One region of the Enterobacter cloacae complex sp. 385G4 genome, then DNA from elsewhere that is predicted to be linked to it. Evidence: riboswitches for the same ligand, from Rfam matches in the RefSeq annotation. Region 1 holds a riboswitch; each other region holds the start of a gene.
The links. A riboswitch is a leader RNA that binds a small molecule or an ion and turns the genes downstream of it on or off. The one in region 1 is predicted to bind thiamine pyrophosphate.
Positions count from the first base shown of each region.

Region 2: linked by a shared signal. The riboswitch ahead of thiC (phosphomethylpyrimidine synthase ThiC) and the one ahead of thiM (hydroxyethylthiazole kinase) in region 1 are both predicted to bind thiamine pyrophosphate.
Region 3: linked by a shared signal. The riboswitch ahead of thiB (thiamine ABC transporter substrate binding subunit) and the one ahead of thiM (hydroxyethylthiazole kinase) in region 1 are both predicted to bind thiamine pyrophosphate.

Region 1 covers NZ_JBXWDD010000001.1:1,384,877-1,395,437, reverse strand. Annotated here, with positions in the region: gene AC2FAJ_RS06850 (hypothetical protein) at 1-36, opposite strand, end outside; gene AC2FAJ_RS06845 (YadA C-terminal domain-containing protein) at 196-1,275, opposite strand; TPP riboswitch at 1,915-2,012, shown strand; gene thiM (hydroxyethylthiazole kinase) at 2,048-2,818, shown strand; gene thiD (bifunctional hydroxymethylpyrimidine kinase/phosphomethylpyrimidine kinase) at 2,815-3,615, shown strand; gene AC2FAJ_RS06830 (GntR family transcriptional regulator) at 3,658-4,404, shown strand; gene AC2FAJ_RS06825 (PfkB family carbohydrate kinase) at 4,378-5,331, opposite strand; gene AC2FAJ_RS06820 (ADP-ribosylglycohydrolase family protein) at 5,328-6,332, opposite strand; gene AC2FAJ_RS06815 (nucleoside permease) at 6,329-7,606, opposite strand; gene fbaB (class I fructose-bisphosphate aldolase) at 7,857-8,909, shown strand; gene yegS (lipid kinase YegS) at 8,978-9,877, opposite strand; gene AC2FAJ_RS06800 (hypothetical protein) at 10,038-10,561, opposite strand, start outside.
Region 2 covers NZ_JBXWDD010000019.1:16,339-26,899, forward strand. Annotated here, with positions in the region: gene thiG (thiazole synthase) at 1-682, opposite strand, end outside; gene thiS (sulfur carrier protein ThiS) at 684-884, opposite strand; gene AC2FAJ_RS22950 (HesA/MoeB/ThiF family protein) at 868-1,623, opposite strand; gene thiE (thiamine phosphate synthase) at 1,616-2,251, opposite strand; gene thiC (phosphomethylpyrimidine synthase ThiC) at 2,251-4,146, opposite strand; TPP riboswitch at 4,226-4,335, opposite strand; gene AC2FAJ_RS22965 (Rsd/AlgQ family anti-sigma factor) at 4,390-4,887, opposite strand; gene nudC (NAD(+) diphosphatase) at 4,983-5,756, shown strand; gene hemE (uroporphyrinogen decarboxylase) at 5,795-6,859, shown strand; gene nfi (deoxyribonuclease V) at 6,869-7,540, shown strand; gene AC2FAJ_RS22985 (YjaG family protein) at 7,582-8,172, shown strand; gene hupA (nucleoid-associated protein HU-alpha) at 8,359-8,631, shown strand; gene AC2FAJ_RS22995 (DUF1481 domain-containing protein) at 8,643-9,335, shown strand; gene purD (phosphoribosylamine--glycine ligase) at 9,383-10,561, opposite strand, start outside.
Region 3 covers NZ_JBXWDD010000003.1:338,145-348,705, forward strand. Annotated here, with positions in the region: gene araA (L-arabinose isomerase) at 1-1,059, opposite strand, end outside; gene araB (ribulokinase) at 1,070-2,779, opposite strand; gene araC (arabinose operon transcriptional regulator AraC) at 3,115-3,960, shown strand; gene AC2FAJ_RS12125 (DedA family protein) at 4,079-4,846, shown strand; gene thiQ (thiamine ABC transporter ATP-binding protein ThiQ) at 4,890-5,591, opposite strand; gene thiP (thiamine/thiamine pyrophosphate ABC transporter permease ThiP) at 5,575-7,185, opposite strand; gene thiB (thiamine ABC transporter substrate binding subunit) at 7,161-8,144, opposite strand; TPP riboswitch at 8,176-8,276, opposite strand; gene sgrR (HTH-type transcriptional regulator SgrR) at 8,313-9,968, opposite strand; gene sgrT (glucose uptake inhibitor SgrT) at 10,057-10,209, shown strand; gene AC2FAJ_RS12155 (sugar efflux transporter) at 10,330-10,561, shown strand, end outside.

The DNA.
Region 1 (10,561 bases):
ACCAGCTATTAATACCGCTAAGAGTGACTTTATCATTACGATGATACCTTTGGTGAAATATATTCTATAGAAGAAGGTTTAATGGTCGCAAATATAATAAGCCTGATACATAATACCTAACCATGCGCCAACGATAATAAGCATCAGGTACACTATTACAGAGATAACAATGTATTTTGTCATACTGGTTATTTATTAAAAGCCAATCCCTACGCCGACTGAAGCCCCCATATTATTTGCTGTGTCATCAGAGAAGCTCACTTTACCAACCATATGTTCGTTAAAGTTAACCGACGCCCCAACCGCTAACGCGCTTTCACCGTTGTAAGTCGCACCGCCAGCCGAGAACATCACGCGCTGATTTGTTTGCACCTGAGGTAAACCGGCCATCGCCATCGCGCCGCTGATACCTGCGTTTGCTTCTTTCTTGTTATTATCGACTTCCTCACGCAGCGATTTAAATTGCTGGTTAGCGTTGTTATTCAGAGCCTGTAATGTCTGTTTGGTCGCCTGCAGCTCCTGAACCTCGGCCGTAACCGCCTGACTATTAGTAGCGACTTTAGCTTGTGTTGTCGTGTCTACCTGCGTGCGTGTCACAGTGGTCATCACGCCATTTTTTCCATCTTTGCCGTCTTTACCGTCTTTACCATTCGCTCCGTCACGTCCGTTAATTCCGGCTACGCCCTGTGCGCCGGTATCGCCTTTCTCACCCTTAGCGCCGTCTTTTCCATCAACGCCGTTAGTTGGTTTTGGTGCATTCTCAAGAGCTAACAGGCGGTCATCTTGTATACCGTTAGTAGTTTCAACAGTTGCAAGGCGGCTATCCTGGACAGCGTTAACAGTTTCAATATTAGTAATTGCAGTTCCGTTAGTCAGCACGCCGTGTAACGCCGCATCACCTTTTTTATTAGCGGTGTCAGCAAGAGCGCCTGCTAATTTAGCTTCATGATCGACACCAGAAACAGAAGTCTGAAGAGAGGAAATATTATTGGCGTTAGTGCTGATATTACCTTTACTAGCGTCAATCTCGTTTTGCATACGCTCACGATCGCCTTGTAAGTTATAGATCTGCCCGTCTTGTTTTACATTCTCAGCTTTCATATCATCCAGATTATAAGCGGTATTGTCAGTTCCCTGAATCTGAATAAAAGTACCTGAATTGAATACGTTATCGTTAAGGTTTACGTTTACATCAGCTGCTTGAGTTACGTTCATAGAGCCAGTGAAAATAACACCAAATACAAAAGCAGTACGGGCATTTTTAACAACTTTCATTTGTAAAACACTCTTCATTTAAAAAGTAAAAAAGGGCAAGGCTGGCTATCCTGGCGTGTTGATGTAACGTCTGGTTACGCCCGATTTAAATACGGAGTTACGTTAAATTTTGAATAAATGACTTAATTCGTAACGTGCAGTAACTATCAATTAATGCGAGCTTTTGGATATTGATCTAAATCATAGATGGCATGAATAGCTAAAGTGATTTTTTAAGAGGTGAAGGAAAATATCTCAATGTTTACATTAACTTATAAGGCAAGGGGGCAACCGCGAGTTTCGCAGTAACCCCTTGATAGAGAGGCTAAATGTTTAGCGGGGTTAAACGGTTTGGGACTCACTTTATATTTCATTCGAAATAAGATTTAATACTTTATGAAACATAAAATAGACTAACTGAAAGCGGAAAAAATTATGTTGGTAGAGCTGTTTCTTACACCCTGAAAAAGTGGATGTTTTTTGGACGTAATGGAAATGTTATAGCGAATGGTATTGATTTAAAGAAGTGGCATATTGTTCTGTAATTATCGCTGCCAGCCCTTTCTTTCGCACCAACCCTGCGTGAAGATGCGATCCCCACAAGGTCGCTTGCGTCAGCCAGCAACTTCCCCTAATCTGGCAAAAGTAAGTCAATTCTTACCAAATGACTCGGGGTGCCCTTCTTCGTTGAAGGCTGAGAAATACCCGTATTACCTGATCTGGATAATGCCAGCGTAGGGAAGTCAGATGCCTTCCCGGTCATCGCTTCTTCACGCAAGGCAGGAGCGAACCCATGCAGCCTGACCTGCTCGATTTACACGTTTTACACCACTTCCGTACCCGTTCTCCGCTGACCCACTGCATGACCAATGACGTCGTACAGACCTTTACGGCCAACGTTTTGCTGGCCCTTGGCGCATCCCCGGCGATGGTGATTGAGGCCGAAGAGGCCGAACAGTTTGCCGCGATAGCCGATGCGCTGTTAATCAACGTCGGCACGCTGACCGCACCGCGCGCCCAGTCGATGCGTCGTGCCATTGAAAGCGCGGTGGCGGCAGGCAAGCCCTGGACGCTGGACCCGGTTGCGGTGGGTGCCCTGACGTTCCGCACCCGTTTTTGCCATCAAATTTTGGCCCTGAACCCGACCACCATTCGCGGCAACGCCTCCGAAATCCTGGCTCTGGCCGGAATGAGCGCGGGTGGGCGCGGCGTTGATACCACCGACACCGCCGCCAGCGCGTTGCCTGCCGCTCAGGCGTTGGCCCGCCAGACCTATGCCATTGTGGTGGTCACCGGCGAGGTGGACTACATCACTGACGGAGAGCGGACCCGAACGGTAACGGGCGGAGACCCGTTAATGACGCGCGTAGTGGGAACCGGGTGCGCGCTTTCTGCCGTTGTGGCGGCGAGCTGCTCGCTGCCGGGGGACAGGCTGGATAACGTTGCCGCCGCCTGCGGATGGATGAAGCGCGCCGGAACGGCAGCCGCTGCGCGCTCGCGCGGGCCAGGCAGTTTTACCAGCGCCTTCCTGGATGCGCTCTATACGCTGGAGGAACAAGCATGAAGCGGATTAACGCCCTGACCATTGCCGGTACCGACCCCAGCGGCGGCGCGGGCATCCAGGCCGATCTGAAAACTTTCTCGGCCCTTGGCGCGTATGGCTGCTCGGTGATTACCGCGCTGGTAGCGCAAAACACGCGCGGCGTGCAGTCGGTCTACCGTATCGAGCCGGATTTTGTTGCCGCGCAGCTGGATTCGGTGTTCAGCGACGTGCGGATTGATACCACCAAGATCGGCATGCTGGCCGATACGGATATTGTGGAGGCGGTGGCCGAGCGGCTTAAACGCTATCAGGTGCAAAACGTGGTGCTGGATACCGTCATGCTGGCAAAAAGCGGCGATCCGCTGCTCTCCGCCTCCGCCGTTGAGACGCTGCGCAATAAGCTGCTGCCGCAGGTGGCGCTCATCACGCCCAATCTGCCGGAAGCCGCCGCGCTGTTAGGCACGTCGCACGCGCAAACTGAACGCGAAATGAAAGAGCAGGGGTATGCGCTGCTGGCGATGGGCTGCGGGGCGGTGCTGATGAAAGGCGGTCATCTGGATGACGCTGAAAGCCCGGACTGGCTCTTTACCCGCGACGGCGAGCAACGTTTTACGGCTCCGCGCGTACAGACCAAAAACACCCACGGCACGGGGTGCACTCTCTCCGCCGCGCTGGCGGCGCTGCGCCCGCGGCATGACGGCTGGGCTGATACGGTGCGAGAAGCGAAAATCTGGCTCTCGGCGGCGCTGGCTAAAGCCGATACTCTGGAAGTCGGTCACGGTATTGGGCCGGTTCATCATTTTCATGCGTGGTGGTAACCCAGTATACTGGCAGGAAACACCACGCCTGAGAAAACAGAGATGGAACAAGCGCATACCCGGTTAATCGCTCAACTGACTGAACGGATCGCCGCGCCTGACAACACGCCGCTGTACCTGAAATTTGCCGAAACGGTAAAAAACGCGGTGCGCAGCGGCGTGCTGGAGCACGGGAACATTTTGCCCGGCGAGCGCGATCTGAGCCAGTTAACCGGCGTGTCGCGGATCACCGTGCGCAAAGCGATGCAGGCGCTGGAAGCCGAGGGCGTTGTCACGCGTGCCCGGGGTTACGGCACGCAAATTAACAACATCTTCGAATACTCGCTCAAGGAAGCGCGCGGGTTCTCTCAGCAGGTGGTGCTGCGCGGTAAAACGCCTAATACGCTGTGGGTCAATAAACGCGTGGTGAAATGCCCGGAAGAGGTGGCGGGCCACCTGTCGCTGGAGCCGAACAGCGACGTCTTTTTGCTGAAGCGTATTCGCTATGTGGACGACGATGCGGTGTCGATTGAAGAGTCCTGGGTGCCGGTCGGGCTCATTCCCGAACCGGATGCGATAGGGATTTCGCTGTACGACTACTTCCGTAGTCAGAATATCTTCCCGCAGCGCACCCGTTCACGGGTCAGCGCCCGCATGCCGGACAGCGAGTTTCAGGCGCACATTAAGATGGACGAAAAAATACCGGTGCTGGTGATCAAGCAGGTTGCGCTTGACCAGCAGCACCGGCCGATTGAGTACAGCATCAGCTACTGTCGCAGCGACCTATACGTCTTTGTGTGCGAGGAGTAATTCCTCACGAGTGGGCGCGCAGTCGCCGCCGCGATGGCTCACCACCCAGGACGCCACGGCATTCCCCAGCAGAACGGCGTCTGCCAGCGACCAATCCGCCGCCAGCCCGGCAAGCGTGCCGCCCGCGTGGCTGTCGCCAGCGCCAATGGTGTCCACTACCGTGGCGGGAAACGCCGGAACAACGCCCGATGCGTCGCCGTCATACCAGGCAGCACCGTCTTTATCATGCCGCACAATCAGCGCGGCGCCGAAGCGCTGCTGCCACTCCTCGCCCAGGTTTTCAGCCTCAACGCCCAGCCTTTCAGCAGCGAGCTCCGCTTCCTGACGATTAAGCGACACGATCGGCCTGCAGGCCATAATCCGCGCCATCAGCGCGTCGGGGATATCCGCGATGCGTGGGCCGAAATCGATAAGCGCCGTCACGTCCTCCAGCCCTTCAAGCCAGCCCGTAAGCAGCTCGCCGCACGGCGAGGCCAGCTGGTAGCCGGAGAGATAAACCAGGCTGTTTTGCGGGACGTTTAGCTCGTCAAGCCAGCGCTGCTGCCACTGGTTCTCGACGCCGCTAAAGGACATAAAGGTGCGCTCGCCGTCAGGCTCCACCAGCGCCAGACACCAGCCGTTGTCGCCGGTTTCAGCCTCCACGGCGCTGTGCAGATCCTGCTTCGCCATCGCGTTACGAATAATATCCGCCCACACGCCGTGGCCGACGGGAAGGGCGTTTTGCGCCGCAATGCCGAGCCGTTTCAGGGCGATGGCGATATTCAGCGCGCAGCCGCCGATATTCACCCCCTGCTGTTTAAGCTCGATATCACACCCGCGCCAGGGCAGGGCGTAGGCGTCGGCGATGACGTCAATCACCGCCGCGCCCAACACCGTCACCGGGCGCGTGGCGTGCAGGGTGTCGAGACGTTGGGCAAATGCATTCATACGCCCTCCCTTTGCTCCCTGAAGTGCAGCAGTTTTTCACAGTAGTGACCGAAATCGAGCTGATTAACGGCGTCGAGCTCGGCCTTCAGCGCCGGGTCAATGGCCTGCACGCCGTGGAGCGCGCCGCAGATGGCCGTCGCCATCGCGCCAATGGTGTCGGTATCGCCACCCAGATTGGCGCATAAAATGGCGCAGCGGTTCGGGTCGGTTCCCGCCAGCTCAACCATCGCGATGGCTGCCGGAACGGACTCAATGGTGCTGGTACCTGCGCCAGTGAGCTGATAAATCTGCTCGCTGGCGGAGTCGATGCCGTTGGCGTCCCGCACGGTTTTAAGCGCCAGCTCAATGCGTGCCGCGAGCGACGCGCTGAAGGTGGTGGTTTTCGCCTCCTGCGCATAGCGGGCGATCCCCGGCAGGGCATCGACGATGTTCTGCCAGCGTTCCCCATCGATGGCGCGGGAAACCGCCCAGGCAATCACCACCGCGCCGGCAATGGCGAGATCCGATTTATGCGTCGGGCTGGAGGCCTGCGCCACCTGGTCCACAAAGTGCTCCAGCCGCGTCGCCGGGAGCAGGCAGCCCAGCGGGGAGGCGCGCATCGCCGCCCCGTTAGTCACGCCGTTGTTGTCCAGCTCGCTGACCGGCTTCCCGTCACGAATCGCGTTAAGCGCGATTTTCGAGGTCGGGCCGAGCACGTTCTTGTTAAACGCGTCGAAATCAAGCGCCCAGTTCAGGATATGCTTGCCGATAACCTCCGCGTTAATCTCCCCGTCGCACTCGATGATCGCATCGGCCAGGCACAGCGCCATCGAGGTGTCATCGGTGAACTCTGCCTGTTTGAAATAGCAGGCCGCGTTATTCTCTGCCGGGCCGGGTAAAAAGCGGTCGATCCAGCCGAAGTGCGCCTTGACGCGCTTTCTCGGCCACAGCTCCGACGGCATGCCCATCGCATCCCCTAACGCCTGGCCGTAAAGGGCCCCGAGAATACGGTCTTGTTTCATTTAACTTCCCCTTGTGTCAGCGCGGTATCGCCATCAACCACCTCAATTGCGGTGATCTCTTTATCCGATTCGCGGAAAAACAGCATAAACAGCACGGCAATCACGGCAATCATGACTGCACCAAATGTCCACATTCCGGCCCAGTTGAAGGTCAGCCCATTCACCGGCTCTTTGTAAGCGAACATTTTTTCCATCATCACGCCGCCCAGGCGGTAACCCAGCAGGCTACCAAACCCCTGACAGCACAGCGTAATCAGGCCTTGCGCGGCGGTGCGCATGTGCACCGGCGCTTTTTTATCCACGTAGATGTACGCGGTCACGTAGTAGAAGTCATAGCTCACGCCGTGCAGCAGGATGCCGAGGAACAGCAGGGCGTAGGTGAAGTACTGCTCCGCACCGCCGTAAACGAAGAAGCCGTAGCGGATGGCGGCGGTAATCAGGCCCAGCAGCAAGACCTTCTTAATACCAAAGCGTTTGGTAAAGAACGGCAGGGCGAGCATAAAGAAGATTTCAGAGAACTGGCCGAGCGTCATCCAGCCGGTGGCGTTTTTCATCCCCACTTCGGTGAGATAGCCGTTGGCGAAGATGTAGTAGAAGGCCAGCGGCATGGCGAACAGGAACGAGCAGAAGAAGAACACCAGGAAGTTTTTGTCGCGCAGCAGGACCAGCGCATCCAGCCCCAGCATCACTTTGAAATCCAGCTTGCCGGTACTTTTCGGCGGCGTGTTCGGCAGGAACAGGGCAAAGACGCCGAGCAGGGCGGAGCTGGCTGCGGTCATCAGCAGCGGAATATTGGTATCGGAAATATCGCTGTAGCCGAGCATCTGTGGCAGGAACCCGCACGCCAGCCCCGAGGCGATCCAGCCGATAGTGCCCATCACGCGGATACGCGGGAAATCAGCCTCAACGTCGTCTACGTTCGCGAAGGCAATGCTATTGGTCAGCGCGATGGTCGGCATATAGGTCAGGGAATAGACCAGCAGCAGCGGGAAGAAGGTACTGAACTGGGTTTGCTGCGCGGCGAAGTACATCAGGATCGCGCCGGCGAACATCAGCACCGACAGCACTTTCTGCGCGGCGAAGAAGCGGTCCGTCAGCGAGCCGACCAGGATAGGAGAGAGGATCGCGGCAATCGCGGTACAGGCGTAAGACCAGCCAATTTCCCCGGCGGTAAACCCGCTTTTGCTCAGCCACAGCCACAATGGCACAAACCACGCGCCCCAGATAAACCATTCAACAAACATCATGAATGACAGTTGGACTTTCGTTTTCATTATTTAATCCTGCATGTCAGATAAGGTACGCCTTTAACATACCACTCAATAATACCTTTTAAATACCTTTGTGGCGATTGTTTGATCAATATAACAGTTTTGTTGTACACGAATCGAGCCAGCAGATTGTGCTGAAAAAAAATGCATATGGTGGAAAATCTGTTAAGTCGGTACCAGGCTTAGTCTGCCCATAAAAGATGGGACTGGATAAACACACACCGACACGACGTCGGATTTACGGGAGTATCACATGACTGATATTGCGCAGTTGCTTGGCAAAGACGCCGACAGCCTTTTACAGCATCGTTGTATGACCATTCCAGCCGACCAGCTTTACCTGCCTGGTCACGACTACGTTGACCGCGTGATGGTGGATAACAACCGTCCGCCTGCGGTTCTGCGAAACATGCAGACCCTCTACAATACCGGACGGCTCGGCGGTACCGGGTATCTCTCTATTCTGCCCGTGGACCAGGGCGTTGAGCACTCGGCGGGCGCCTCTTTCGCGGCGAACCCGCTTTACTTCGATCCGAAGAACATTGTTGAGCTGGCGATTGAAGCGGGCTGTAACTGTGTAGCCTCCACCTACGGCGTGCTGGCTTCGGTTTCGCGTCGCTATGCCCACCGCATTCCGTTCCTCGTGAAGCTGAATCACAATGAAACTCTCAGCTACCCCACCGAGTATGACCAGACCCTCTACGCCAGCGTCGAGCAGGCGTTCAACATGGGGGCGGTGGCCGTCGGGGCGACGATTTACTTCGGCTCTGAACAGTCCCGTCGTCAGATTGAAGAGATCTCCGCAGCGTTTGAGCGCGCGCACGAGCTGGGCATGGTGACCGTGCTGTGGGCGTACCTGCGTAACTCGGCGTTCAAAAAAGACGGGGTGGATTACCACGTCTCCGCCGATCTGACCGGCCAGGCGAACCATCTGGCGGCCACCATCGGCGCGGACATCGTGAAGCAGAAAATGGCGGAGAATAACGGTGGCTATAAGGCGGTGAACTTTGGCTACACCGACGATCGCGTTTACAGCAAGCTGACCAGCGATAACCCGATCGACCTGGTGCGCTACCAGCTGGCGAACTGCTATATGGGGCGTGCAGGGCTGATTAACTCCGGCGGCGCGGCGGGCGGCGATACTGACCTGTCAGACGCGGTGCGTACGGCAGTTATCAACAAACGCGCGGGCGGCATGGGGCTGATCCTTGGCCGTAAGGCGTTCAAGAAATCAATGGCCGACGGTGTGAAGCTGATCAATGCGGTTCAGGACGTCTATCTGGACAGTAAAGTCACAATTGCCTGACGTCTCCATCTCCCTCTCCCTGTGGGAGAGGGTTGGGGTGAGGGCATCATCGCGCACCGTGTGAAACATCAGCGCAAAAGCACACAGTCCGGCGGCAGCCTGCACTCCAGCGCGCCGGGCAATACCTCAATGCGGAACTGCGTCCCGCTAAGCGGCTCTCCGTCGAGGTTAAACGTCATCCCGTGCGGAGCATTCACCTCGAACCACGCCGATTTACCGTCAATGATATTCGGGCTCTCTTCCGGCTGCGTCAGCGTGGTAAACAGCGCGGGCAGCAGACCGTCGCCGGTGAAAATGCGCAGCTGTAGCTGACCATCGTTAATCAGCGCCTCCGGGCAGAGCTGCTGTCCGCCGCCTGCCTGACGTCCGTTGCCAATCCCAATCACCAGCGCGTCACCCTGCCACTGAAAATCCTCACCGCGAATTTCGCATCGGTCCGGCTTGAGGGTGTCCATACGCATCAATCCGTGGATCAGGTACGACACGCCGCCCAGCGCCGCCTTCAGTTTTTCCGGCGTTTCGCTGGTAATGCGCGTGCCGAATCCACCCGTCGCCATATTGATAAAGCAGGTTTTGTCATTCACCTGGGCGATATCCACGGCGGTGGCTTTGCCGAGGATCGCCAGCTGAAGCGCCTTCTCTAAATCTTCCGGGATCCCGGCGCTGGTGGCAAAATCATTGGCGGTGCCGAGTGGTAAAATGCCCATCACCGGGCGATCTGACGGTGGCAGGTCGATGAGCGCAGAGGCGATCTCATTGATGGTGCCATCGCCGCCGCCGGAAATGATGGTGCTGATACCTAACGCTAAGCCTTCGTTGATATAGCGTGCCGCGTCGCCTTTTTCCCACGTCACGCGCACGTGGATACGTGCGCCGTCGTCACGCAAACCCATAATCGCCTGACGCAACGGATCGTTGCCTGCACTTTTGCCATTGAGAATCAATAAACTGTCTGGATAGGTTGCCATCCGCGCTGCTCCCTTTTTTAGCGTTAATAAGAGTGTATAGCAGAGAGGAAAAAAGCGGGTAAGAACAGGATGAAAGACAAAAATATGGCTGCGGAAAGGGGGGTATCCCCCTTTGAGGCGTTTACCTTTTATAGGCCAGTCTCTCAATTGACTCTTGCTGTCAACGTTTGAGCCCTGTCATGTTCCTGTTCTCAATTTTCAGCTGCTTACGCCAAACCCGATTATGTAGCGTTAGCGCAATTGAACGGTAAAAGACCGATGTATTCATCCACACGATATTCAAGCAGAAAAATCCCAACCCTAATAATGAAGTTATTTGCGGTGTGTAATTCTCTACAGAGCTGAATAAAAGCGAAACCCACGTCCAGATAAAATAAACGATGCTCATCAAGCCAGTCAGTGTAATGACAGAAATATGCAGTTTAAATCCCGTCAATGACCCTCTGGCAGTTAAAAACATCGTGCACATCACAACCATGCAATACACCACTGCTCCAAGGAATACACCCATCATTACTTGAAATTCAGGTAAGCCGATCAAGCGAAATAGCAACATCCAGACAGAAACTTGTAGCATAGCGTAGCAAAAAATACTGAGTAAGGTACTTATTGCTAAGGGTATGCCAGTCATATGTACACCCACAGGAACACCGTGCTGATCTTTTAAGCGATCTTTCAATGATT
Region 2 (10,561 bases), on a different contig from region 1:
CGCCAGCCTCCACGGCGAGACGAAACGCACGCGCCATCATGACCGGGTCGTCGGCCACCGCAATGGCGGTATTCACCAGCACCGCGTCGGCACCCATTTCCAGCGCCTGCGCGGCATGGCTGGGCACGCCGATCCCCGCATCCACCACCACCGGCACGGTCGCCTGCTCGATGATGATCTCCAGCATCGCGCGGGTTTCCAGCCCCTGATTGGAGCCAATGGGCGCCCCCAGCGGCATGACGGCGGCGCAGCCGACCTCTTCCAGACGCTTACACAGCACGGGATCCGCGCCGCAGTAAGGCAGAACGGTAAACCCCTGCTGCACCAGCTTTTCTGCGGCTTTCAGGGTCTCGATCGGGTCGGGCAGCAGCCAGCGGGCATCCGGGTGAATTTCCAGCTTCAGCCAGCGGGTACCGAGCGCTTCCCGCGCCAGCTGTGCGGCGAACATCGCCTCCTCGGCCGTTTTCGCGCCGGAGGTGTTGGGCAGCAGCGTCACGCCTGCCTCCAGGAGCGGCGCAAGTATGGCATCGTTGTGCTGGCGCAGATCCACGCGCTTCATCGCCAGCGTCACCAGCTGGCTGCCGCTTTCACGAATAGCATCCACCATCAGCTGCGGCGAGGCGAATTTGCCGGTTCCGGTAAACAGATGTGAATTAAAGACACTATCAGCAATACGTAACATCTCAGCCCCCTGCGATAACCTGAAACAGCAGGATCTGGTCGCCTTCATTGACCTGCTGAAGTTCCCACTGCTCGCGCGGCAGGATCTGTTGATTGAGCGCCAGCGCCGTTCCCGGCTTGAGCTGGCGCAATTTGTCGAGCAGGGCGGCAACGGTGAGACCGTCGTCGCACGTCATCGGCTCATCGTTAAACAGAATGCGCATCGTGGCCTCCGCATACCGGGCAGTGGCTGGCGCGGTGTAGTGCCAGATGGCGCCAGCCGCTGGAGCGGGCGTCGAACAGCCGGAGCGTGTTGCGTTCCGTCTCCATGCCGCTGAGCAGCTTGATAGCCTCCAGTGCCTGAAGGGTACCCATCACGCCCACCACCGGGCCAAGAATGCCTGCCGTGCGGCAGTTACGCTCCGGTTCAGCCTCGTCCGGCCACAGGCAGCGGTAACAGCCCTGCGCCCACGGCGGCGTAAGCACCATTATCTGCCCGCCGAAACCGACCGCGCTGGCGGTGATCAGCGGCGTGTTCTGTGCAACACAGGCCGCGTTGATGCCCTGACGCGTCGCCATGTTGTCCGTGCAGTCCAGCACCGCGTCGGCAAGGGCAACTTCACGTTGCAGCTCGTCTCCGCTAAGCCGCGTCTGGAGCGCAATCAGTTCGATATCCGGATTAAGCTGGTTAAGCCGCTGCCGGGTGATCTGCGCTTTAGGCTGGTTAACATCTTCAGTCGTGAAGAGGATTTGCCGTTGCAGGTTGCTGAGGTGCACCTCGTCGTCATCGGCCAGCACCAGCGTGCCCACGCCCGCACCGGCCAGATACAGCGCGGCGGGGGCGCCTAATCCGCCCAGGCCGACAATCAGTACCCGGCTGGCGAGCAGCTTTTGCTGCCCGTCAATGGCAATATCCTCCAGCAGGATCTGGCGGCTGTAGCGCATAAAATCGCGGTCATTCATCGCCTGCTCCTGCCAGTTGTAACAGCTTTTCGGTGGCGGACCGCCAGTCTGCCGCCTGGGTGATAGCGCTGACGACGGCGATACTGCCGACGCCGGTCTCCAGCACCGCCGGGGCGCGTTCAAGGCTGATTCCACCGATGGCGACGGTCGGGTAATCGGCAAGGCGCTTAACGTGCGCCGTCAGCTGCGTCATACCCTGCGGGGCAGAAGGCATCTGCTTGGTTTGCGTCGGAAAAACGTGACCGAGGGCGATGTAGGAGGGGCGTGCCGCCAGCGCCACGTCGATTTCCATATCATCGTGTGTTGAAACGCCAAGGCGCAGGCCAGCCTGGCGAATGGCGTTCAGATCGGTGGTTTCCAGATCCTCCTGGCCCAAATGCACGCCGTACGCCCGGTGCTTAACGGCCAGCCGCCAGTAGTCGTTGATAAACAGGCGGGCATTGTAGCGATGCCCCAGCGCGATGGCGGCGACGACGTCGGCCTCCACCTCTTCATCACGCTTATCTTTGATGCGCAGCTGGAGGGTGCGAACACCGGCCTCCAGCAGGCGTTCGATCCACTCCACGCTGTCCACCACTGGGTAAAGTCCTAAGCGAAAGGGCACGGAGGGGAAATCGGGCTTGTACATTACGCCTCCTCTTTTTTGAGGTAAATTTCGCCGCCTCTGGCGCGGAAGGTTTCCGACATGTCCGCCATACCGACTTCAATGGTCTGCGCGGCGGCGTAATCCCGCACCTCCTGGCTGATTTTCATCGAGCAGAATTTTGGCCCGCACATAGAGCAGAAGTGCGCGACTTTGCCTGATTCCTGCGGCAGGGTCTCGTCGTGATAGGCGCGGGCGGTGAACGGATCTAACGCCAGGTTGAACTGGTCTTCCCAGCGGAATTCAAAGCGCGCCTTCGACATGGCGTTATCGCGGATTTGCGCCCCCGGATGGCCTTTGGCCAGATCCGCCGCGTGGGCGGCAATTTTGTAGGTAATCAGCCCCTGCTTCACGTCCTCTTTGTTTGGCAGGCCGAGGTGCTCTTTCGGCGTCACGTAGCAGAGCATGGCGCAGCCGAACCAGCCGATCATCGCCGCGCCAATCCCGGAGGTGAAGTGGTCGTAGCCCGGTGCGATGTCCGTGGTCAACGGCCCCAGGGTGTAGAACGGCGCTTCGTGGCAGTGCTCCAGCTCCTCGGTCATGTTGCGGCGGATCATCTGCATCGGCACGTGGCCCGGGCCTTCAATCATCACCTGCACGTCATACTCCCAGGCGATTTTGGTCAGCTCGCCCAGGGTGTGCAGCTCGGCAAACTGCGCTTCGTCGTTGGCATCACGGATGGAGCCAGGACGCAGGCCGTCGCCCAGCGACAGGGAGACGTCGTACGCGGCGCAGATTTCGCAGATCTCGCGGAAGTGCTCGTAGAGGAAGTTTTCCTGATGATGGGACAGGCACCATTTCGCCATGATGGAGCCACCCCGCGAGACGATGCCGGTCAGACGTTTCGCCGTCATCGGCACGTAGCGCAGCAGCACGCCCGCGTGGATGGTGAAGTAGTCCACGCCCTGTTCCGCCTGCTCCAGCAGCGTGTCGCGGAACGCTTCCCAGGTGAGGTTTTCAGCAATGCCGTTGACCTTCTCCAGCGCCTGGTAAATCGGGACGGTACCGATCGGCACCGGGCTGTTACGCAGGATCCACTCGCGGGTTTCGTGGATGTAGCGGCCAGTGGAGAGGTCCATCACCGTGTCCGCCCCCCAGCGCGTGGACCAGACCAGCTTTTCCACCTCTTCTTCGATGGACGAGGTGACGGCAGAGTTGCCGATGTTGGCGTTGACCTTCACCAGGAAGTTGCGGCCGATAATCATCGGCTCCGATTCCGGGTGGTTGATATTGGCGGGGATAATGGCGCGGCCGGCGGCCACTTCGTCACGCACAAACTCCGGCGTGATGTTCTCCGGCAGGCGAGCGCCAAAGCCTTCACCCGGATGCTGGTGGCGCAATATTTCGCTGCGGATGCGCTCGCGGCCCATGTTTTCGCGGATGGCGATGAACTCCATCTCCGGCGTGACGATACCCTGGCGCGCGTAGTGCAGCTGGGTTACGCACTTGCCCGCTCTGGCGCGTTTTGGCGTCAGCAGGCCGGTAAAGCGCAGCGCGTCCAGGCCGTCGTCGGCCAGGCGTTCTTTGGTGTACGCAGAACTGCGTACGCTCAGTTCTTCGCAGTCGTTACGCGCCTCAATCCACGGCTGGCGCAGCTTTGCCAGACCTTGCTGCACGTTGATAGCAACATCAGGATCGCCGTATGGGCCGGAGGTGTCATACACCGGCACGGCTTCGTTGTCTTCATACTGCGGATTCTCTTTGCTGCCGCCGATAAGCGTCGGGCTGAGCTGGATTTCGCGCATCGGCACGCGGATATCGGCCTGTGAACCGGTGATGTAGATGCGTTTCGAGTTCGGGAAAGCGGTGCCTTCCAGGGTGTCGATGAAGTGTTGGGCCTGTGCACGCTGTTCGCGGCGGGTCAGTTTTGTTGTAGACATAGCTCATTCCAGAAGTGAAGGACATGGCTTGTCAGACGACGGATGAAGCAAGAGGAGATCGCCCCAGGGGCGATACAACAGCAGCGTGACTCTTGTTCCCTTCGCAGGTATTAACCTGATCAGGTTCCGCGGATCCCGAATTAACGGTCTCAGCCCGTGCTTACACACTGGGCACTCCGACAAGAAAAATCCCCCTCCGCAGAGGGGCGACTGGTTGTAAATTACTCGTTAACGGTTAAGAACTCAAGCAGGGCGCGCAACGTTATCGCTGCTGCTGATATTCAGGTTGTTATCCAGTACGAGGGCGATGAGCTTATCTTCCAGCGTGAATCGCTCTTCCAGCGCTTCGCCCAGGTCGGACAGCGCCTGCTGGAACTCAAGATAGTTATCGTGATCGATGGCGTTCTCGAGCGTGGAATCGTAATAGTCCATGATCTGCTGGGTATTGGCTTCAAGCTGCGGACAGAGTTTGCTGGCCGCTAAATACGGCGTTGTCCCTTCCATTTCGCGGATAATGCGTTCATAAATGTTGAAATGGCCGTCGGAGAGGTAGTCGACAAGGCTCTGACAAAAATCATCCAGCGCTTTTTCGTTCAGCCGCATAAAGGATTCTTTGCCAGGCTTAAGACCGACCAGATTGTAATACGCCACAAGGAGATGCTTGCGCACATGTAGCCAGCGATCCACCAGGGTGTTACTTCCTCCAACGCGCTCAGTCAGGCTTTCCAGCTGGTTTAACATGGTCGACTCCATAAGGTTTAGAATGGGATCTGCTTATCCAAAATGTAACCACAATGCTAACAACATGTCAGTGAAGCGAAGGTAGTGCAATAGATATGGATCGTATTATTGAAAAATCAGATCTGGGTTGGTGGATCGTCAGTCACGAACAAAAATTATGGCTGCCCTCAGGAGAGTTGCCCTACGGTACCGCGGAAACGTTCGATCTGGTGGGCCAGCCCGCGCGGAAGATCGGCGAGTGGCAGGGCGATCCCGTGTGGTTGATCCAACAGGCGCGCCGTCAGGATATGGGATCCGTACGTCAGGTGTTAGATCTTGACGTCGGCCTGTTCCAGCTGGCGGGGCGGGGCGTGCAGTTGGCGGAGTTTTACCGTTCGCACAAATATTGCGGTTACTGCGGCCACACCATGCATCCAAGCAAAACCGAATGGGCGCTGCTCTGCGGCCACTGCCGTGAACGCTACTACCCCCAAATCGCGCCGTGCATCATCGTTGCCATCCGCCGTGATGATTCCATCCTGCTGGCGCAACATACCCGTCATCGCAACGGCATTCATACCGTCCTCGCCGGGTTCGTCGAAGTAGGCGAAACGCTGGAGCAGGCGGTGGCGCGCGAGGTGATGGAGGAGAGCAGCATCAAGGTGAAGAACCTGCGCTACGTGACCTCCCAGCCGTGGCCGTTCCCGATGTCTCTGATGACCGCGTTTATGGCGGAATATGACAGCGGTGAGATTGTTATCGACCAGAAAGAGCTGCTGGAGGCGAACTGGTACCGCTACGACAATTTACCGCTGTTACCCCCTCCGGGAACGGTGGCGCGTCGCCTGATAGAAGATACCGTGGCAATGTGTCGGGCCGAGTATGAGTAGTGTTACACTGACGGACTGACGCAATAAGGAACTGCAAAATGACCGAACTGAAGAACGATCGTTATCTGCGTGCGCTGCTGCGCCAGCCCGTTGATGTCACCCCGGTGTGGATGATGCGCCAGGCGGGACGCTATCTGCCAGAGTACAAAGCCACGCGCGCGCAGGCGGGCGATTTTATGTCGCTGTGCAAAAACGCCGAGCTGGCCTGTGAGGTGACGCTCCAGCCGCTGCGCCGCTTCCCGCTGGATGCCGCCATTCTCTTTTCGGACATTCTTACCATTCCGGACGCTATGGGCCTGGGGCTCTATTTCGAAACCGGCGAGGGCCCGCGCTTTACCTCGCCGATCAAAAGCAAAGCCGACGTCGATAAGCTGCCGATCCCCGATCCGGAAGGCGAGCTGGGCTACGTGATGAACGCCGTGCGCACCATTCGTCGCGAACTGAAAGGCGAAGTGCCGCTGATTGGGTTCTCCGGCAGCCCGTGGACGCTGGCCACCTACATGGTTGAAGGCGGCAGCAGCAAAGCCTTCACCATGATTAAAAAGATGATGTACGCCGAACCGCTGGCGCTGCATGCGCTGCTCGATAAGCTGGCGAAGAGCGTTACGCTCTACCTTAACGCGCAGATTAAAGCGGGTGCGCAGTCTGTGATGATTTTCGACACCTGGGGCGGCGTGCTGACCGGACGTGATTATCAGCAGTTCTCCCTGTACTACATGCACAAAATCGTTGACGGCCTGCTGCGTGAAAACGACGGTCGCCGCGTGCCGGTAACGCTGTTCACTAAAGGCGGTGGTCAATGGCTGGAAGCGATGGCGGCCACCGGCTGCGACGCGCTGGGCCTCGACTGGACCACCGATATTGCCGATGCGCGCCGTCGCGTGGGCGACAAAGTGGCGCTACAGGGCAACATGGACCCGTCCATGCTCTATGCTCAGCCTGCCCGCATCGAAGAGGAAGTGTCGACTATACTGTCTGGTTTCGGCCAGGGTGAAGGCCACGTCTTTAACCTCGGCCACGGCATTCATCAGGATGTGCCGCCTGAACACGCAGGCGTATTTGTGGAGGCGGTGCATCGGCTTTCTGCCCAGTATCACAAGTAAGGAGTGGTTATGGATCTCGCGTCGCTACGCGCTCAGCAAATCGAACTGGCTTCATCGGTGATCCGCGAGGATCGTCTGGATAAGGATCCCCCGCAGTACATTGGCGGGGCGGACGTCGGGTTCGAGCAGGGCGGTGAAGTGACGCGGGCGGCGATGGTGGTGCTGAAATACCCGTCGCTGGAGCTGGTGGAGTACAAGGTGGCGCGTATCGCCACCACCATGCCCTATATTCCCGGCTTTCTCTCCTTCCGCGAATACCCCGCGCTGCTGGCCGCGTGGGAGCAACTCTCGCAAAAACCTGACCTCCTGTTTGTTGACGGGCACGGTATCTCCCATCCGCGTCGCTTAGGCGTCGCCAGCCACTTTGGTCTGCTGGTGGACGTGCCGACCATCGGCGTGGCGAAAAAACGCCTGTGCGGCGCGTTTGAGCCGCTTTCTGCCGAACCGGGCGCGATGGCGCCGCTTATCCATAAAGGCGAGCAACTGGCGTGGGTCTGGCGAAGTAAAGCGCGCTGTAATCCGCTGTTTATCGCCACCGGACATCGGGTGAGCATGGACAGCGCGCTGGCGTGGGTGCAGCGCTGCATGAAGGGCTACCGGTTACCGGAGCCAACCCGCTGGGCTGACGCCGTTGCCTCTTCACGTCCGGCATTCATTCGTTGGCAGGAAATTCAGCCGTGATTCAGGTAAACTGCGGCTAATTTTCGATTCGAGACATCATCATGTTACAAAACCCGATTCATCTGCGCCTTGAGAAGCTGGAAAGCTGGCAGCACGTGACGTTTATGGCTTGCCTGTGCGAGCGCATGTATCCCAACTATGCCGCGTTCTGTAAGCAAACGGAGTTTGGCGAAGGCCAGATTTATCGACGTATCCTGGATTTGATCTGGGAGACGCTGACGGTGAAAGACGCAAAGGTGAACTTCGATTCACAGCTCGAAAAGCTGGAAGAGGCGATCCCGGCGGCGGACGATTACGACCTGTACGGCGTTTATCCGGCAATCGACGCCTGCGTGGCGTTGAGCGAGCTGATCCACTCCCGTCTGAGCGGTGAAACCCTGGAACACGCCATTGAAGTCAGCAAGGCATCCATTACCACCGTTGCGATGCTTGAAATGACCCAGGAAGGCCGTGAAATGACCGACGAGGAGCTGCGTGCTAACCCGGCGGTTGAACAGGAATGGGATATTCAGTGGGAGATTTTCCGTCTGCTGGCGGAGTGTGAAGAACGTGATATTGAGCTGATCAAAGGGCTTCGCGCGGACCTTCGCGAGGCCGGTGAGAGCAATATTGGTATAATTTTTAACCAATGAGACAACAAAACGTGATTTAACGCCTGTTTTGTCACTCCTCGACTCTTCCCTTTCGCCCCCCGTCTGGTCTACATTTGGGGGGCGAAAAAAAGTGGCTATCGGTGCGTGTATGCAGGAGAGTGCTTTTTTGGCATTTTCGTCGCACTCGATGCTTAGCAAGCGATAAACACATTGAAAGGATAACTTATGAACAAGACTCAACTGATTGATGTAATTGCGGACAAGGCTGATCTGTCTAAAGTGCAGGCTAAAGCTGCTCTGGAATCTACCCTGGCTGCTATTACTGAGTCTCTGAAAGAAGGCGATGCTGTACAACTGGTTGGTTTCGGTACCTTCAAAGTGAACCACCGCGCTGAGCGTACTGGCCGCAACCCGCAGACCGGTAAAGAAATCAAAATCGCCGCAGCTAACGTGCCGGCATTTGTTTCTGGTAAAGCACTGAAAGACGCAGTTAAGTAAGACGCGTGGCAGTGAACAGTTTTAACGAAGGGGCGGCAACGCCCCTTTTGTCATTCTGGCGTGGAACGCTCGCGCTGGCAGGCGTACTGTTGCTGTCTGCCTGTAGCCATGATTCCTCACTCCCCCCGTTTACCGCCAGCGGCTACGCTGACAACCAGGGTGCGGTCAGGATCTGGCGCAAAGATTCCAGCGATGAAGTCCATATGCTCACCGCATTCAGCCCGTGGCATAATGGCAACACCTCGACCGCAGAATACCGCTGGCAGGGCGATGCGCTGTCGCTCATTGAACTGAATATCTACAGTAAGACTCCCGAACACGTGAAGGTGCGTTTCGACGACCACGGCGAGCTGAGCTTTATGCAGCATGAGGTCAGTGGACTGAAACAGCAGCTTTCCAGCGATCAGGTCGCTCTCTACCGCTACCGTGCTGAACAACTCCGCCAGACCAGCGATGCGCTGCGTCAGGGCCGCGTGGTGCTGCGCCAGGGGCGCTGGCATGCCGATGGCACGGTGACCACCTGCGAAGGGCAGACCGTAAAGCCTGAACTTGAATCCTGGGCAACCGAACACATTCAGCGCCGTCAGCGGCATTCGTCTATGGAAGTGAGCGTGGCGTGGCTTGAGGCGCCGGAAGGCTCTCAGCTGCTGCTGGTGGCGAACGAAGACTTCTGCACCTGGCAGCCGACAGAGAAAAGTTTTTGATTTAAGTTCCCTCTCCCTTGAGGGAGAGGGTCAGGGTTAGGGGGAAATTACTCTCCCTGCTCCCGCGCAATGGCACGATAGCCGATATCCTGGCGGCTGAAGCTGCCATTCCAGTGAATATCCGCCATCAGCGCATAGGCGCGCTTCTGCGCCTCTGCCACGGTCTGGCCCAGCGCGGTCGCACACAGCACGCGACCGCCGTTGGTGAGCACGCGGTCGTCGTCAGCCAGCTTCGTACCGGCGTGGAACACCTTCGCGCCGTCAATCTCTTCCAGCGGCAGGCCGTGGATCTCATCTCCGGTGCTGTAGTTCCCCGGATAGCCACCCGCAGCAATCACCACGCCCAGAGACGCACGCTCGTCCCACTCTGAGGTTTTCTCGTCCAGCTTGCCTTCGCAGGCCGCCAGGCACAGATCCACCAGGTCGGATTTCATGCGCAGCATGATCGGCTGGGTTTCCGGATCGCCGAAGCGGCAGTTGAATTCAATCACCTTCGGGTTACCCTGCTTGTCGATCATCAGGCCTGCGTAAAGGAAACCGGTGTAGGTATTGCCTTCCGCCGCCATGCCCTTCACGGTAGGCCAGATGATGCGGTCCATGGTGCGCTGATGCACCTCATCGGTAACAACGGGAGCAGGAGAGTAAGCGCCCATCCCGCCGGTGTTGGGGCCGGTATCGCCATTGCCCACGCGCTTGTGATCCTGGCTGGTGGCCATCGGCAGAACGTGCTCGCCGTCGACCATTACGATAAAGCTCGCCTCTTCGCCGTCGAGGAACTCTTCGATCACGATGCGGTGGCCCGCATCGCCAAAGGCGTTACCCGCCAGCATATCCTGCACGGCGGCTTCGGCTTCTTCGAGGGTCATCGCCACGATCACGCCTTTCCCGGCAGCCAGGCCGTCGGCTTTGATCACAATCGGCGCGCCTTTTTCACGCAGGTAAGCCAGAGCAGGCTCTACCTCGGTGAAGTTCTGATATTCCGCCGTCGGGATGCTATGACGCGCGAGGAAATCTTTGGTGAAGGCTTTTGAGCCTTCCAGCTGTGCAGCCCCTTCCGTTGGGCCGAAAATTTTCAGGCCCGCGGCGCGGAAGGCATCCACCACGCCGATCACCAGCGGCGCTTCCGGGCCAACAATCGTCAGATCGATATTCTCGTTTTGGGCAAAGCTCAGCAGCGCCGGGATATCGGTTACGCCGATGGCGACGTTCTGTAGCGCGGGCTCCAG
Region 3 (10,561 bases), on a different contig from region 1:
TTCCAGCATGTGCGAACCGAGCACCAGATCGTTGCCGTTCTCGAAGTGGTAGGTGTAGTCCTCCATAAAGGAGGTGCCGCCCTGCAGACCGGTCGACATCACCTTCATGATGCGAAGCAGAGCGGCAGTTTTCCAGTCGCCTTCACCCGCAAAGCCGTAGCCCTGCTGCATCAGACGTTGTACTGCCAGACCCGGCAGCTGTTTCAGGCCGTGGAGGTCTTCGAAAGTGGTAGTAAAAGCATGGAAGCCGCCCTGTTCCAGAAAACGCTTCATGCCCAGCTCAATGCGTGCGGCATCCAGCACGTTCTGGCGCTTGTCGCCGTTAACTTGCGCCGCAGGCGTCAGGCGGTAGCTGCTTTCGTACTCGTCCACCAGCGCGCTCACGTCGCCGTCGCTGATGTCATTCACCACCTGCACCAGGTCGCCCACCGCCCAGGTATTCACGGAGAAGCCGAACTTGATCTGCGCCGCGACTTTATCGCCGTCGGTCACCGCCACTTCACGCATGTTGTCGCCGAAACGCACCACTTTCAGGTGGCGGGTATCCTGCTTAGAGACCGCCTGACGCATCCAGGAGCCGATACGCTGTTGCGCCTTGCCGTCCTGCCAGTGGCCGGTGACCACAGCGTGCTGCTGGCGCATGCGCGCACCGATGAAGCCGAACTCGCGGCCGCCGTGCGCGGTCTGGTTCAGGTTCATAAAGTCCATGTCGATGCTGTCCCACGGCAGGGAGGCATTGAACTGAGTGTGGAACTGCAGCAGCGGTTTGTTGAGGATTGCCAGGCCGTTGATCCACATTTTGGCCGGTGAGAAGGTGTGCAGCCACACGACCAGGCCGGCGCATTTGTCGTCGTAGTTGGCGTCACGGCAGATGTTGGTGATTTCGTCCGGCGTCGTACCCAGCGGCTTCAGCACCAGTTTGCACGGCAGTTTGGCTTCCGCGTTCAGCGCGTTAACCACCTGCTCCGCGTGTTTCGTTACCTGCTGCAGCGCTTCCGGTCCGTACAGATGCTGGCTGCCAATCACAAACCACACTTCATAATTATTAAAAATGGTCATCATCGTGTCCTTAATGGGTCAGGGTTGCCGTAGTGTCCGCGGTGCTTTTGGCCGGGGCGGCGACAGGGAGATAGTGAAGCTCGGCGCTTTTTGCCCATTGCTGGTAGCGCTGATAAAGCTGTTCAAAGCGTTGTGCCTGCTGGATACGCGGCTGGAGCGTGTTTTCGACGGCGCTTGCCATGTGCTGCTGCGCGGTCGGGATATCCGCATGCACTCCTGCGGCCACGGCAGCGAAAATCGCGGCGCCCAGCGCGCAGCACTGATCGGAGGCCACAATCTGCAGCGGACGGTTCAGCACGTCGCAGCAGGCCTGCATAATCACCGGGTTTTTACGGGCGATACCGCCCAGCGCCATCACGTTGTTCACGTCGATGCCCTGTTCGGTGAAGCACTCCATAATGGCGCGCGCGCCGAACGCGGTGGCGGCAATAAGACCGCCGAACAGCGCCGGGGCATCGGTCGCCAGGTTGAGATCGGTAATCACCCCCTTCAGGCGCTGGTTGGCAAACGGCGTGCGGCGACCGTTAAACCAGTCCAGCACCACCGGGAGGTGATCGAGTGACGGGTTTTTGGCCCAGGCTTCGGTGAGCTGCGGCAGAAGCTGCTTTTTGCTCCCGGCTATCTGGGTTTTCAGTTCAGGATGCGCCGCCGCCAGCTGATCCAGCGGCCAGCCCAGCACGCGGCCAAACCAGGCGTAGATATCGCCAAACGCGGACTGACCGGCTTCGAGGCCGATAAAGTCCGGCACCACGCTGCCGTCCACCTGGCCGCAGATGCCTTTTACCGCGCGGTCGCCAACGCTGGCCTTATCTGCCGTCAGGATGTCGCAGGTGGAGGTGCCGATCACTTTCACCAGCGTGTTAGGCTGCGCACCCGCGCCCACGGCACCCATGTGGCAGTCGAACGCGCCGCCGGAAATGGTCACGCTTTGTGGCAGGCCGAGACGCGTCGCCCACTCTTCGCAGAGCGTGCCGACCGGAATATCGGCGGTAAAGGTGTCGGTAAAGAGCGGGTATTTCAGGTTTTTGTTGATAATCGGGTCAAGTTCATCGAAGAACGCTGCCGGAGGAAGACCGCCCCAGCCTTCATGCCACAGGGATTTATGCCCGGCGCTGCAGCGGCCGCGGCGGATATCCTGCGGGCGAGTGGTGCCGGAGAGCAGGGCGGGAACCCAGTCGCACAGCTCAATCCAGGATGCCGCGGCCTGGGCGACCGAAGCGTCCGCGCGGGTAACGTGCAGGATTTTGGCCCAGAACCATTCGCTGGAGTAGATGCCGCCGATGTAGCGCGAGTAGTCGGTTTTGCCCGGCTGATGGCATAAGCGGGTGATGGCTTCCGCCTCTTCCACGGCGGTATGGTCTTTCCAAAGCACGAACATGGCGTTCGGGTTGTCGGCAAACTCCGGGCGCAACGCCAGCACGCGGCCTTCAGCGTCCACCGGGGCTGGCGTTGAACCGGTGCTGTCGACGCCAATCCCCACGACGTCGGCCCGCTGGGCGTCAGTCAGTTCAGCCAGCACGGTTTTAATCGCCGCTTCCATCGATTCAATGTAATCGCGCGGGTGGTGACGGAACTGGTTGTTTGGCGCGTCGCAGTAGCGCCCCTCATGCCAGCGCGGATACCACTCAACGCTGGTTGCTATCTCCTGGCCAGTCGTACAGTCCACTGCCAGCGCGCGAACCGAGTCGCTGCCAAAATCGAGGCCAATTGCAATTGCCATGGTGTTGCTCCATCCGAAACAGGTATGGAAGAACATTAGAGACTGGGGATAAAAATCGTCAGGCAGGATCCGCTAATCTTATGGACTAAATTGCTGTTACGACGGAAAGTGTGACGCCGTGCAAATATTCAATGTGGACATTTCTGCCGCACTTATAGACACTTTTGTTACTGCTTCTCTGCCCGTGTTGGCAGAAAAATCAGGGGAAAAGGCTGAAACATGGCGGACGTAAAAGAGGCGTGATGCTTTTTGGATCTTTTCGCAGGCCATTTTTATACTGCTTTTAACGATATGGACAAATGGTTTCCTTCAGGACCCTTGGGAGAACTGAATCTATGGCCGAACCGCAAAACGATCCCCTGCTGCCGGGATACTCATTTAACGCCCATCTGGTGGCGGGGCTGACGCCAATTGAGGCCGAGGGGTATCTCGATTTTTACGTCGACCGACCGCTCGGCATGAAAGGGTATATTCTGAACCTGACCGTACGCGGGGAAGGGGTGATAAAAAACGGCGATCGGCAGTTTGTTTGCCGCCCGGGCGATATGCTGCTGTTCCCGCCGGGGGAGATCCACCACTACGGGCGTCACCCGGACGCCAAAGAGTGGTATCACCAGTGGGTCTATTTCCGCCCGCGCGCCTACTGGCAGGAGTGGCTCTCATGGCCGGCTATTTTCGCGCAAACCGGTTTTTATCGTCCGGATGAGGCGCATCTGGCGCAGTTTCGTGAACTGTTCGCACAAATTATTGAGGCGGGGCAGGCGGGCGGGCGCTATGCCGAACTGCTGGCGATCAACCTGCTTGAGCAGGTGCTGCTGCGCCGCATGGAGGCGATCAACGAGTCGCTTAACCCACCGCTGGATAACCGCGTCCGCGACGCCTGCCAGTACATCAGCGACCATCTGGCCGACAGCCAGTTTGATATCGCCAGCGTTGCCCAGCACGTCTGTCTTTCGCCGTCCCGCCTGTCACACTTGTTCCGCCAGCAGCTTGGCGTGAGCGTGCTGAGCTGGCGTGAGGATCAGCGCATCAGCCAGGCAAAGCTATTGCTCAGCACCACCCGGATGCCTATCGCGACCGTCGGACGCAACGTGGGCTTTGAAGATCAGCTCTATTTCTCTCGCGTGTTTAAGAAGTGCACCGGCGCCAGTCCCAGTGAATTCCGCGCGGGATGTGAATAAACGGTAAACATTCAGGTGAACTTCAGGAGCATCCTGTAAACTATTCAGACAATTGATGCCTTGACGCGGTGCGGGGCGCTAAGCAGAATCGCTGATTCGTTTTCTGACCGGAATAGTTATGCAGGCATTGCTGGAACACTTTATTACCCAGTCCGTTATGTACTCGCTCATCGCTGTGGCGCTGGTGGCGTTTCTGGAATCGCTGGCGCTGGTTGGGCTGATCCTGCCCGGCACCGTGATGATGGCGGGGCTTGGGGCGCTTATTGGCAGCGGTGAGGTCAATTTCTGGCAGGCGTGGCTGGCCGGGATTATCGGCTGCCTGCTGGGGGACTGGATCTCCTTCTGGCTGGGCTGGCGCTTTAAGAAGCCGCTGCACCGCTGGTCGTTCATGAAAAAGAACAAAGCGCTGCTGGATAAAACCGAACATGCGCTGCACCAGCACAGCATGTTCACCATTCTGGTAGGCCGCTTTGTCGGGCCAACGCGTCCGCTGGTGCCGATGGTGGCGGGGATGCTGGATCTGCCCGTCGCAAAATTCGTGGTGCCGAACATTATCGGCTGCGTATTCTGGCCGCCGTTTTACTTCCTGCCGGGGATCCTCGCGGGTGCGGCCATTGATATCCCTGACGGTATGCAAAGCGGTGAGTTCAAGTGGCTGCTGCTGGGAACGGCGGTGCTGCTGTGGCTGGCGGTCTGGCTCTGCTGGCGGCTATGGCGCAGCGCGAAAGCCAGCGTCGATCGCCTGACGCGCTTTCTTCCGCGCACGCGCCTGCTCTGGCTGGCCCCGCTGACGCTGGGCGTGGCGGTGGTAGCGCTGGTCGCGCTGATTCGTCATCCGCTGATGCCGGTGTACGGCGAGATCCTGTTGAAGGTAGTGAGCCGTTAAGGTGTTTTCCCTCTCCCCGTGGGAGAGGGCCAGGGTGAGGGCGTCAGACCGCACGAATGCCCAACAATGAAGACGCCCCCGCGTTACCACTCAGAAGTTCTTCTGTTTCTCCATCCCAAAAAATCCGTCCCTCCGCGATCACTACCGATCGCGGCGCAATGCGTGCGGCATCTTCAATGCTGTGCGAAACCATCAGCATCGTGATCTGCTGGCGCTGGCAAACCTCTTCCACCAGCGAGAGCATCTCCTGGCGCAGGGCCGGGTCGAGTGCCGAGAAGGGTTCGTCGAGCAGCAGCAGCGGCTGCTCGCGCACCAGACAACGTGCCAGCGCCACGCGCTGACGCTGGCCGCCGGAAAGCTCACCGGGCAGTCTTGAAATCAACGCGGACAGGCCCATTTGTTCGGCAATCACCTCCAGCTTCTGACGCTGCGCAGCATTGAGTTTTAACCCCGGATCGATTCCCAGCGCGATGTTCTGCCACACCGTAAGGTGATTAAACAGATTGTTTTCCTGAAACAGCATCGACACCGGGCGCTTAGCCGGCGGAGCGTAGGTATACTCGCCATTATCAATGACTATCGACCCGCTGACAGGCTGCAAAAAACCGGCAATCAAATTGAGCAGGGTACTTTTACCGGCCCCGCTTGGGCCAAGCACCGCAATTCGCTCTCCCTGACGAACGGAGAGGGTAAAACGCATCGGCAGATGCTGGTAAAGCCAGGTTACATCAGTCAGTTTTAACATCACGCCCCGGGAGTTGTTCGATAACGGTAAATAACGCAAAGCACAGCACCAGCAGTAAAAGTGCCGTGACCGCGCCGTCCTGGCTGCGATAGGAGCCAATTTGCTGATAAAGCCAGAAAGGCAGCGTGCGGAAATCCTCGTTGCCAAAGAGGGCCACCACGCCAAAATCCCCAATCGACAGCACGCAGGCGAAGGCCATCGCCTGGGCGAGCGGCCGCTTCAGGGCGCGTAGTTCGACCACTTTCAGCCGCCGCCAGCCCATAATGCCAAGGGACTGGCACAGGGCGCTGTACCGGCTGTTAACATCCCGCATCGGGTTTTCCAGCACCTTCAGCGCGTACGGTATGGCCATTAAGGCGTTGGTAAAAATGACGATGCCGTCGGCGCTTTCCGGCAGGCCGATGGTGCTGTTAAACAGTAAAAAGAAGCCGGTCGCCAGCACAATGCCCGGCATCGCCAGAATCAGCATGCCCGTCAGTTCCAGCGCGTGTCCGGCTTCACGGGCATGTCGCGCGTACAGCTCGCGGCTGCTCCAGAGCAGCATCATGGTGAGCGTCACGCACACTAGCCCGGCTGCCAGCGCGATACGCAATGAGGTCCATGTGGCTTGCCACAGGACCGGCTGTTGAAGTACCGATACCACATTCCGGTTGAGGCCATCGGCGATCACGGCCAGCAGCGGCGGCAGCAGAAGCAGGAGCGCCAGCGCAATCAGCATCACGTCCGAGATGCGGCTGTGCAGGCTGTCCTGCGGATCGCGCCAGCCAGAAAGATTATTGCTTCCTGCGGGGATCGCTTTGCTCAGCCGCTGGCTGAGTAACACCAGCGCCAGGCAGCACACCATTTGTACGATCGCCAGCAACGCGGCGCGGCCCGGATCGTAGTCGTAACTTAATGCCTGATAGATCGCCAGCTCAATGGTGGTGGCCTGCGGGCCGCCGCCGAGAGAAAGCACGGTCGCAAAGCTGGCGAAACAGAGCATAAAGATCAGCGCGGCCACCGGGGCAATTTGGCGTCGCAGCCACGGCCATTCGACAAAGCGGAAGAATGACCATCCGCGCATGCCGAGCTGGGCCGCAATTTGGCGCTGCTCGCCGGGTATGTTCTCCAGCGCCTGCAAAAAGAGGCGCGTCGCCATCGGCATATTGAAGAAAATGTGTGCCAGCAGGATGCCCTTCAGCCCGTAGGGAGAGAAGGTCCATTCCAGGCCTAAAGACGCGAAGAGGGAGGCCAGCCAGCCCTGGCGACCGTATACGCTCAGGATGCCAAAGACGGCCACCAGCACGGGCAGGATCAGCGTCATGGCGCACAGGCGCAGCAGGGCTAGCCTGCCGGGGAAACGTCTGCGATAGAGGGCGCGCGCAAGGAAAATGGCCGGGATGACTGACAGCAGCGCGGAAAGAAACGCCTGCAAGAAGGAGAAACGGATAACGTGCCAGAGATAGCTATCGTGCCAGAGCGCGAGCAGATCGCTCTCTGGCGCGTTAAACCACAGCGCCAGAAACGCTCCCAGACTGACGACCACCATCAGTATGGCGGCAATCAGTCCGGGAACTAACCAGCCGGGGATCAGCGGCTGACGGCGCGTTGCCATTCGCTTATCCATGCGGCACGCTGAGCGGCAACCTGCTGCGGCGTAAATTCCAGCGCGGTCTGCGGTTTGTTCAGCTGCTCAAAGCCTGCTGGCAGCGTCGCGTCGGTAACCGGGTACATCCAGTTGCCCGTCGGAATGGCGTTCTGGAATGCCGGGGAGACCATAAATTTCAGGAACTTCTCGGCCAGTTCCGGCTGTTTGCTGGCGGCGGTGCGGGCAGCCACTTCAACCTGCAGGTAGTGACCTTCAGAGAAATTCGCAGCCGCGTAGTTATCTTTCTTCTCGGCAATAATATGATAGGCCGGAGAGGTGGTGTAGCTCAGCACCAGATCGCTTTCGCCTTTAAGGAACAGGCCGTAGGCTTCGCTCCAGCCTTTAGTGACCGTAACGGTTTTCGCAGCCAGCTTTTGCCACGCCTCCGGCGTTTTGTCTCCGTAGACTTTCTGCATCCACATCAGCAGACCCAGGCCCGGCGTGCTGGTCCGCGGATCTTCATAAATCACGCGCCACTTCTGGTCGCTTTCCACCAACTCTTTCAGGCTCTTCGGCGGGTTTTTCAGCTTGTTTTTATCGTAGACGAAAGCAAAGTAGCCGTAGTCGAACGGCACAAAGGTGTCGTTTTTCCAGCCGCCCGGCACGTTAACGGCCTCTGCCGCGACGCCGCTTTTAGCAAAGAGTTTGGTTTGCGAGGCGGCCTCCAGCAGGTTGTTATCCAGTCCGAGCACCACGTCGGCCTTGCTGTTTTTCCCTTCCATGCGCAGGCGGTTGAGCAGCGAAACGCCATCTTCCAGCGCCACGAACTTCAGCTCGCAGTTGCAGTCCGCTTCAAAGGCTTTTTTGACGACCGGGCCAGGGCCCCAGTCGGCGGAGAAGGAGTCGTAGGTGTAGACCGTCAGAACAGGCTTAGCAAAAACAGGCAGCGCAACCAGCGCCAGCAGAGGAAGAACGTTTTTTAACACTTTGCACCTCAGGGTTGAGTGGCAAAGGATTTTGAGAAACAGCCTCAAATCCCTTCGCCGGCGTTATCCGGATCAGGTTCGACGGGTATTATCTCAGCGCACATCTGTGATGCAGCACCCCGTTGAGAACGGCGCTATTGTAATGATTTGGTGAATATTACGAAAGCGTTATGGCTCCGGCGGCGCAAACCAGGCGGATTTAAAATCAAACCAGCCCAGGGTGTTCATCCGCAGGCCGCGCATGCTGCGCTGCCCCTGGATCAGCAGCCAGTGGTGGATCAACGGTACGATCGTCTGCCCGGCCAGCAGCTCCTGGCACCACGCGGCCAGATCCATCTCTCCTGCCCGCCACTTCGCGGCGTCCTGCTGCCAGTCCCGGCTGATGCAGTGCTGAATGAGGGGCACTTCATACAGGTGCGAAAAGAGCGAGAAATCCAGCGGCAGCGTGAAGTTCGCGCTGTTGAGCCAGATATCGCTGACGACATCCCCGCGGTGCCATTCATCATAATCGACTTCCTGTATCGCCAGCGTCACGCCTTCGGCCGCGAGCAGCTTGCTCATGATCCTCGCGATAAACCGGTGCTCAATGTGATCGCGATAGTAGCTGAGGGTGATGGTCTCCAGCCCGGCGGGTTTTTCACTGCGCACCGGCTGTGCATGGTGCCAGCGCGGAAGCAGGCCATAGGCAGGGAACCACCAGGTCTGGTAGTGTTCTTCAGCGTGATAAATCAGGTTAGCCGGGGCCAGAATGTGGCTGATCCACTTGCGGACATCGTGATTCGCCCCGCGATGGCTGCGGCTGTCAAAAAGAAGATAGTAGCAGCCCTCCTCCAGGCGACTCTCGAACGCCTTTTCGCTGGTTGTGGGCCCCTCCAGGGTGAGGCCTGCGCTCAGCTCTTCGTTGAGATCCGGTAACACCCAGACGTTCACTTCGTCGATCAGCGCCCGATAGCCAAAATAGTCATCAAAGGCGCGGATCTTCAGCTGATTGCTGTTATTGCGCGTAACGGAGTAGGGGCCTGTACCGATCGGCTGGCTGGAAAAATTGTTCAGGGATCGCCACTCGGCAGGCAGGATCATCGAGGGCACGTAGCCCAGAAGCCACGGCAGCCAGTTGTCTGGCTGGGACAGCTCAATATCCAGCGTCCAGGCCGTTGGGGAGTGGATCCGCGTGATATGCGAATAGAGCGGCACCGTGCGGGCGCGCTCTAAAGAGGCGATAACGTCACGCATCTCCAGCTCGCGGCCATGGTGGAAGTGAATGCCCGGGCGTAAAAAGAAACGCCAGTGCAGGGGGGAAAGCTGCTGCCAGTGGTGGGCGATATCCGCTTCCAGTTCCCCGTTTTCCTCATTTATTTTCGTCAAGCCGCTGAATATCTGCCGTGCCATATGAGTTTCTGAGCGACGCAGCGCCGTACCGGGCAGCAGATTTTTCATTGGGCGGTAGTAAAGCACCCGCAGAATGTGGCGGCCCTGGCGAAAGCTGCGTCCCAGGTGCGAGACCAGCATCTGGCGCACGGCGGCTTTGTCGCCCACCAGCTGGACCAGCTGATCGATGCGGTCCTGCTCCAGCAGATCCTCCGCCCGCTGCTGCTGCAGCGCCAGGCCGGTATACAGGAAGGTCAAGCGTGAGCGCTTGCCGCGTCCCGCCTCGGCCTCCCAGCTTAGCCAGCCCTGCTGCTGCATAGTGTTGAGTAACGTGCGCATATGGCGGCGAGAGCAGTTGAGGAGTTCTGCCAGCTCGTTAAGCGTGGTCTCCTGCGATTGACCCTCGCAGCACTGCCACAGACGAATGAATTGTTGTTGCAGTCGACCGGATGGCATAAAAGAGGAACTCCTGACAAAAAATCAGCAATTTATTAATCCCTATATTAAGCCAATAATGCTTCCTGATGAAGTGAGGAGGTAAATTATGAAGAGGTCTACCGCACGTCAGTTTTATCAGCAGTACTTTTCAGCGACAAAGGGAGTGTCCTGGCTGGCCCGCCAGTGTGCAGAGCAACGGCTGAGAATCCTGGAAGATCTGATGCAGTGGGACGTTACGAAACCGACCTCTTCTCGCTAACTCGCCTCGATCATGTGTGACTGAGTATTGGTGTTTATCACCCGCCAGCAAAATGTTTTTGCTGGCTTTTTTCGTTTATTCTTTCACCCAATTTCGATTCGCTTTCACAAGGACTTGCGCATGCTGTGGTTGATGACGATGGGGCGCCGCCTGAATGGCGTGTACGCTGCTTTTATGCTGGTGGCCTTCATGATGGGCGTGGCCGGTGCGCTACAGGCACCGACGCTGAGCCTGTTTCTCAGCCGCGAGGTGGGGGCGCAGCCGTTTTGGGTGGGCCTGTTTTATACCGTTAACGCAATTGCCGGGATCCTCGTTAGCCTGGGGCTGGCGAAACGATCCGACAGCCAGGGCG